2 regions of the Pseudoalteromonas agarivorans genome follow, and region 2 is predicted to be linked to the other one. Evidence: predicted binding sites of a transcription regulator. Region 2 holds the regulator's gene; the other holds the start of a gene.
The links. The regulator sigma-54, encoded in region 2, starts transcription at its own class of promoters, with help from an activator protein. The targets are predictions, from matches to a motif close to GTTGGCACGNNNNTNGNNT.

Region 1 (3,892 bases), on a different contig from region 2:
GTTGTGTTTTTTTACGCTCTGCTATTTCGCGGCGAAGCTCTTCAATGGCGCGATGCTTGGCATGAAAAGCCATTTTTCGCTCATCTATTTCAATGTTGAGGCGGTTGATATTATCTTTTAACGTTTGATTTAACAGCTTTTCTTGTTTTGTGGCGCTGTCTAAATAAGCGTATGAGGCATCTAATTGTCTAATCGAGTTGAGTAAAATACTGATCATAAAAGGAGATACAACCGCGGTAAAAAATACCACTGCTAAAATATCAACTAAATTAACCTCACCCAGTGCCACATAATAAAACATACTCGACAATATAAGCGACACGCCTAATAAAAGCGCGTAGCACATTGCCGCGGTTTTTAACTCGCCAAAGCGAGTTATTAAACTAGAAAGTACTCGAGCCCAAGGGCTCAAAGAAGAATCGGTCATAGGTCAGTGTATCTCGTTACTAGGCATAAATAAAAAGTGCCTATTAATAGTCAAACGCATTTTGCAGCAGATTTTAGCATTTTTCTATTAGCTATATTCATGTTGTGCGACAAAAACAGAAAATTTTCATGTTTACTTTTGCCTACTTGTTAAACTCATCATTTCAGCAATAAATTATTTAGTGTAAAATGCTGCGCTTTATTATGACCAATAACGAGTAGCGCACATGCAAACCAACATGCCCGATATAGCTGATACGGCTCCCGCCTTACAAACAGGTAAGTTAGACTGGGTTGGTATGGGCGAAATAGAACTGCCATTTATTTTTGAATCGAAAGATTTAGCACCCGTTACCGTTAACGCAAAAGCGCGTGCCTTTGTTAATTTGCATAAAGAAGACGCTAAAGGCATTCATATGTCGCGTTTATTTTTAGCGCTTGATTTACTCTCAACAGAGCAACAAGTTAACCCACAAACTTTAGCTCAAGCACTCGATACCTTTATCACCAGCCACGAAGGATTAAGTGACAAAGCCCAAATAGAGTTTAAATTTGAGTTACCACTGCGTCGTAAATCGTTGTTAAGCGGTAAAGCAGGTTGGAAAAGCTACCCAATTACCCTAACCAGCACTATTGAAAATAGCGTAATTAGCTACGAGCTAAGCGTTGATGTTACTTATTCATCAACCTGTCCATGCTCTGCAGCACTTGCTCGCCAGCTTATTCAAAATGCTTTTAGCGAAAAGTTTAATCAAGAAACACTTAATCAAAAAGATGTTTTAGCATGGCTAGGTACAACACAGGGTATTGTGGCAACGCCTCACTCACAGCGTTCAATTGCAAACGTTAAAGTAAAGCTAGACAACACGATTAGTGAATTTGACGTAGTAAATTTAATTGATACATTAGAAGCTGAGCTAAAAACCCCGGTACAAGCGGCAGTAAAACGTGAAGATGAGCAAGAATTTGCCCGCCTTAACGGTCAAAATTTAATGTTTTGTGAAGACGCTGCACGTAAAATTAAAGCGGTTCTTGAAAACGATAACTTTAGTGATTACTGGCTACAAATTAATCATTACGAATCACTCCATGCGCATGATGCAGTCGCTATTGCCGTTAAAGGAATTGAGGGCGGTTACAAAGCCTAGCAGCCCTGCTGCATTAATAATAAATACATACGGTAATTAGCCATAACAACCAATTTTTAGGCACGTAAATTGCTTTACTTGAGCAGTGTCAATTTGTTGTTATGGAGTTACCGTATGGAATTCGCTTTATTATCAATTTTAGTATTAGTGGTTGGGGCCTCTGTGGTTGCGTCAAAATTTAGTGATGATGGCGGCAATCCCTATCCTTTTACCCGCAAACAAACCGTGTTTACACAGGTTGAGGGTGCATTTTTAAATCTTTTAGAGCGTGCGGTAGGCGATCAATATAAAATTGTGAGCCGCGTCAAACTCATCGATGTAATCGACTGCAAGCAAGGCCTCTCAGCTAAATCAAAACGTGCAGCTTTAGCTAAAGCTAAAAATAAGCAACTCGATTTTGTGCTGGTAGATAAAGAAAAAATGACGATAGTGGCAGCGGTCGATTTAGTTAACAACGCCAATAAAGATGGCCACAAAGCGCAGCGCGACTGGTTTGTAAACGGCGCTTTAGAATCTGCTGGCATTCCACATATTCGTATGAAAGTAAAATCAGGCTACCGCCCTTCTGAGGTGCGCGATGCAATTATGTTTAAATTAGGCAAACCTGCAGCGGTGCAATCGGCTCGTCCAATACGTAATCGTGTAAGTAAACCTGCGGTATTGTCACCTTCTCAGGCTAAAGCGCAAACCACTGCGTTAGCCGAAATTTAAAATAGAATTAAATACTCTCCTAAAAGTATTTAAAGCGAGCCGTAAAACAGCTCGCTTTTTTGTTTTTTATTGCTAACTTCACGTATAATCTACGTATTCAAACTCAGGAATCAAACACTATGAATGTTGGTATTATTGGCGCAATGGAGCCAGAAGTTAAAATTTTACGTGAAGCAATGCAAAACCCACAAGTGCTAACTAAAGCAGGGTTTACCTTTTACACAGGCGAATTAGCAGGTAATACAGTAACACTTGTGCAATCGGGTATTGGTAAAGTGGCATCAACGATTGCAACCACGTTATTAATTGATAACTTTAATCCTGACTGTGTTATCAACACAGGTTCTGCCGGTGGCTTTGATCCCTCTCTAAGTGTTGGCGATGTTGTTATCTCTTCAGAAGTACGCCATCACGATGTAGATGTAACCGCTTTTGGCTACGAAATTGGCCAAGTTCCACAAATGCCAGCAGGCTTTGCCGCACACCCAAAACTAGTTGAAGCTGCCGAGCAAACCATTGCGCAAATTAGCGAAGTAAAAACCTTAGTAGGCTTAATTTGTACGGGTGATTCATTTATGTGTGATCCAGTGCGAATTGATAAAGCACGCAGCGACTTTCCTACAATGCTTGCAGTAGAAATGGAAGGCGCATCTATTGCACAAACGTGTTTTGCGCTTAATACGCCATTTGTGGTTATTCGCTCTATGTCTGACATTGCCGGTAAAGAGTCGCCGCAATCGTTTGAAGAATACCTAGAGACTGCATCAATCAATTCATCAAAAATGGTTGTTGCACTATTGGAAAAACTAACAAAAGTTACGCTGTAAATGCTAAGCAATATTGTTCAAAACCATTTGGACTTTATTGCCTTTTTTGTGGCGCTCATTGCTGAGCGCTTTTTCCCGTTAAAAAGCTGGTATCACCCTAATACAGTATTAACCGCTGTATTTAGTGCTATAGAAAAACGGATTTATAAACCAAGTGAGCCTAAAAGTTACCTTTATTTAGCCTCCACTCTTGCCTGTACGCTAGTTTTAAGCGTTATTCTTATTATTATTGTGTTACTGCTTGAATTTGCCTTTTATCCTGAGCTGCTCGCGGGCCTCATTTTATATTTGTGCCTAGAAAGCAAAGCGATTGAAAAAAAAGCCTTGCGTGTTGCAAAGTTAGTAAAACAAAACCAAAAATCTACCGCGCGTGAACTCGTAAAGCCACTGCTAGCCCGAGAGGTTAATAAGCTCTCAGCGCCAGGTATTATTAAAGCTTTAATTGAAAGCTTAATTTTACGAGCTGCCCGTAATTACTTTACCGTTATATTTATATTTTTATTACTTGGGCCAATTGCCGCTTTAGCGTATCGGCTACTGACTTTAATGCAGCATGCTTGGCGCACCGATATTTCACCTAATAGCCACTTTTTAAAACCGCTTAAACTACTTTTGTTTATAATCGAATTTATCCCCGTACGCTTACTTGCATTAACCATTGCCGCAAGCAAAGCCAGTAAACAAAGTATGCATTACATAAAGCACTATGGCAGACACTTTTATCAAACAAATACGGGGTGGATTTTAAGTGTGTGCTCCGCCTCTATTGGCGTACAGCTA
Region 2 (3,892 bases):
TGCTTATCTTTTTTACCCAGTATTTTTTCGCGAATTGACTCTGCTAATTGGTGCACACTTAAATCGGTGGTATCAAGCATAAAGTCAGCGCGCGTTACGAGTACATCAAGCAGTTCTTTTTCTTTTTTTATTGCTAAATCAAGCGGCAGTGAATCGATGGATAAAGGGTGTAATCTGCGTGTTTCTGAAAAACGTTTGATCAGTGTTTGATCATCACTATCTAAATAAAACAGTGTGGGTTTAGCAAAGTCAGGAAGGTACTCGAGAATATCGTTAAATTCGTCTTGTTCTTTGGGGATATTACGAACATCTATACTAACGGCTATTTTGTCATAGTTATCTGAAACACTTCGCACTAAAGAGGGCAGTAGGTTGACCGGAATATTATCTACGCAATAATAGCCTAAATCTTCAACCACGCGTAAAGCAACCGACTTACCTGAACCAGAACGGCCGCTTATGATAATTAACTCCATTTATAGCCCTTAGTATTTACTACGATTGATCAACAATTACTTGATACAGCTCTGCATCGGTTTTAGCACTACGCAGCTGTTTACAAAATTCTTTGTTGCTCAGTTTATCAGCTATGGTTGCCAGAGTCTTTAGGTGCTGTTGGTTATCGCCATCTGGTACGATGAGTGCAACAAAAATATCAACAGGGCAGTTATCAATAGCGTCAAAGTTAACAGGCGTGTCGCTAACAAGTACTAAAGCCAGCGGCTCTTCTACGCCACCCATTCTGCCATGAGGAATGGCGATCCCCCGGCCAATACCAGTACTGCCTAGCTTTTCTCTGCTTGCCAGCGCATTAAGAATATCTTGTTGTGGTAAGTAGGGGAGCTTTTCATGAGCAAGCTCACTGATAAACTCTAAAATTCTTTTTTTACTACTAAAAAGGACCGCAGCTTTGCTGCAGTCCTGGCATACTAATGTACTTAATTTCATAATATTAGTGTCTAGCAAGCTTCTCTTTATGTTTTATGACTTGACGATCGAGCTTGTCAATCAACGAGTCTATAGCGGCATACATATCTTGGTGCTCTGTTGAGGCAAATAAATCTGCGCCACTTACATGAATAGTCGCTTCTGCTTTTTGGTTGAGTTTTTCTACATCGAGAATGACATGCACATTGCTAATATGATCTGAGTGCCTTTCTAGCTTTGCAAATTTATTATTTACATAGTCTCTAAGTGAATCAGTTACTTCTACGTGACGACCAGTTAGGTTTAGTTGCATAAGCATTTCCTCTTTGTTTTTTACGTCTTATATCAAACTCTTTCTCTGATTTGACGGTGGAATAGCTAGCGATTCACGGTATTTTGCTATTGTGCGTCTAGCTACTTTAATTCCTTGCTCTGCCAATATATCCGCAATTTTACTATCACTCAATGGTTTAGCTGAGTTTTCCGCGGCAATTAGCTTTTTAATTAGGGCACGTATTGCGGTTGATGAACACTCTCCGCCGTTTTCAGTGCTTACGTGGCTTGAGAAAAAATACTTAAGCTCAAAAATACCACGTGGCGTATGCATATATTTTTGCGTAGTAACACGCGAAATTGTCGATTCATGCATTTCTACCATTTCAGCAACATCGTTTAAAACCATTGGCTTCATGGCTTCTGGGCCATGTTCAAAAAATGCCTGTTGCTGTTTTACAATACAGTTAGTTACCTTAAGTAGCGTGTCGTTTCTGCTTTCAAGGCTTTTTATAAACCATTTAGCTTCTTGTAAGTGAGAGCGAATAAACTGGCTATCACCACTTGATTTTACGGTACGAGACATAGCCGCGTACTGACTATTTACGCGTATTTTTGGCATGCTATCTGGATTTAGCTCTACCACCCAGCGGCCTTTTATTTTTTTAACCGACACATCCGGTATTACATACTCAGACTCTTCCCTTACTATTGTATCTGCAGGTTTTGGGTTGAGGGTATGTATTAGGGTCATGACCTCTTTAAGCTCGTCTTCTTTAAGCTTAGTCTTTTTCATTAATGTACGATAGTCGCGTGCCGCTAATAGATCAATGTGATCGGTTAAGATCATTTTAGTTTGTTCTATAAAAGGGGTGTCTTTATCAAACTGGTTTAGCTGAATACACAAGCACTCTTGTAAACTGCGCGCGGCTATACCTACAGGGTCAAATAACTGAATACGCTTTAAAACGGCTTCTATTTCGTCAAGTTCAACTTCAACTTCGTCATCGTTTTCTTGGTTAAAGCTTTCTAAAATTTCTTCGCAACTTAGCGTTAAAATACCCGAGTCATCTACAGCTTCTACAATGGCAATAGCAATGGCTTCGTCAGTTGGGCTAAAAGGAGTAAGCTGAAGCTGCCACATTAAATACTCATGTAGCGTTTCAGTAGAGGCACCTTGATAAATAGACTCATCTTCTGGCATTGGGCCTGAGGATGCAGCAGGGGCTGCGCTCATGTACTCATCCCAAGTTACATCCATTGCCATATCATCGCTAATGGTGTCTTTATTTAAAGCTTCGCCACTGTCTTGCTCGTACTCGCTGGTTGTATCGTCAGCCGATGCGCTTACGGTTACATCATCCGTATCTGCTTTTTGTTCATTTTTTCCAGCCGACTCTTCCGTGTAATCTTGCTCTTCTACTTCTAATAGCGGGTTGCTATCAAGTGCTTCTTGTATTTCTTGCTGGAGATCCAATGTACTGAGCTGCAGCAAGCGAATCGCTTGTTGCAATTGTGGAGTCATTGTAAGTTGCTGGCCCATGCGCAGCTGTAATGATTGCCTCATGTATCTCTAACAATCCTTTTATGTTGTTATAATTAATATTAGCAGATGCTTGTAGGTGTGGCTTAAATGTTACAGCCTAAATTGCTCGCCTAAATAAACATCGCGTACAGTTTTGTCATTTAATACGTGTTCTGGGGTGCCAGATGCAATTAGCTCCCCATGAGAAACAATGTAGGCTTTTTCACAAACATCAAGGGTTTCTCTTACATTGTGATCGGTAATTAATACGCCAATGCCACGGTTTTTAAGATGTTCTATTATTTTCTTTATATCTAACACTGAAATCGGATCAACACCAGCAAAAGGCTCATCCAATAAAATAAATTTAGGGTTCGCTGCCAGTGCTCTGGCAATTTCTACACGGCGGCGTTCACCACCAGAAAGCGCCATACCTTGGCTATCGCGAATATGCTGAATACTAAATTCATCAAGTAAGTTGTTAAGCGTTTCTTCTCGCGCGGCTTTATTGAGCTCTTTACGCGTTTCTAAAATCGCCATTAAGTTTTGATAAACTGTCAGCTTTCTAAATATTGATGACTCTTGCGGCAAATAGCCAATGCCTAAGCGGGCGCGGCTGTGCATAGGTAATAACGTAATGTCGTTATCATCAATAGAAATTTTGCCTTTGTCGCTAGGTACTAACCCTACAATCATATAAAAGGTGGTGGTTTTACCTGCGCCATTAGGGCCCAATAAGCCAACAATGCTGCCGGCTTCTACCTCAAGGCCTACATTTTTTACAACTTGGCGGCCTTTATAGCTTTTTGCTAATAGTTCTGCTTTTAAGGTGCTCATGGTTGACCTTCGTTACCTGTTTTTTCTTTAATTTTTGCTTCAACAGGCACTAAAATTGTGTGGACACGATCCGTAGAGTTTTCGTCTTTTTCTGCGCTAATAAGCTGCTGCTGCATATCGTAGGTAATACTTTTAGCATTAATTTTTTGACCGGCTTGTGCGACTTCAGCATCGCCAACAAGCGTTAAAAATCGCTTTGCTACGTCGTAACGTACTTCGTTTGCACTGGCACTCATTACAGTACCATCGTCTTGTTTTTCTTCGAAGTAGGCTGGGCTGCCAGTGGCAATAAGGAGTTGTTTGTTATCCCCTAAGTCTTCACGTTTATGT

Region 1: NQT65_RS12190 (DUF2726 domain-containing protein) is a predicted target of sigma-54. The motif match lies at 1,631-1,649, and genes of this name have one in related genera.

What each region holds. Positions count from the first base shown of each region.
Region 1 covers NZ_JANIGJ010000006.1:133,817-137,708, forward strand. The annotation lists gene arcB (aerobic respiration two-component sensor histidine kinase ArcB) at 1-427, opposite strand, end outside; gene folE2 (GTP cyclohydrolase FolE2) at 654-1,574, shown strand; gene NQT65_RS12190 (DUF2726 domain-containing protein) at 1,689-2,285, shown strand; gene mtnN (5'-methylthioadenosine/S-adenosylhomocysteine nucleosidase) at 2,405-3,112, shown strand; gene NQT65_RS12200 (cobalamin biosynthesis protein CobD/CbiB) at 3,113-3,892, shown strand, end outside.
Region 2 covers NZ_JANIGJ010000007.1:211,816-215,707, forward strand. The annotation lists gene rapZ (RNase adapter RapZ) at 1-476, opposite strand, end outside; gene NQT65_RS14045 (PTS sugar transporter subunit IIA) at 496-948, opposite strand; gene hpf (ribosome hibernation promoting factor) at 953-1,240, opposite strand; gene NQT65_RS14055 (RNA polymerase factor sigma-54) at 1,268-2,767, opposite strand; gene lptB (LPS export ABC transporter ATP-binding protein) at 2,837-3,562, opposite strand; gene lptA (lipopolysaccharide transport periplasmic protein LptA) at 3,559-3,892, opposite strand, start outside.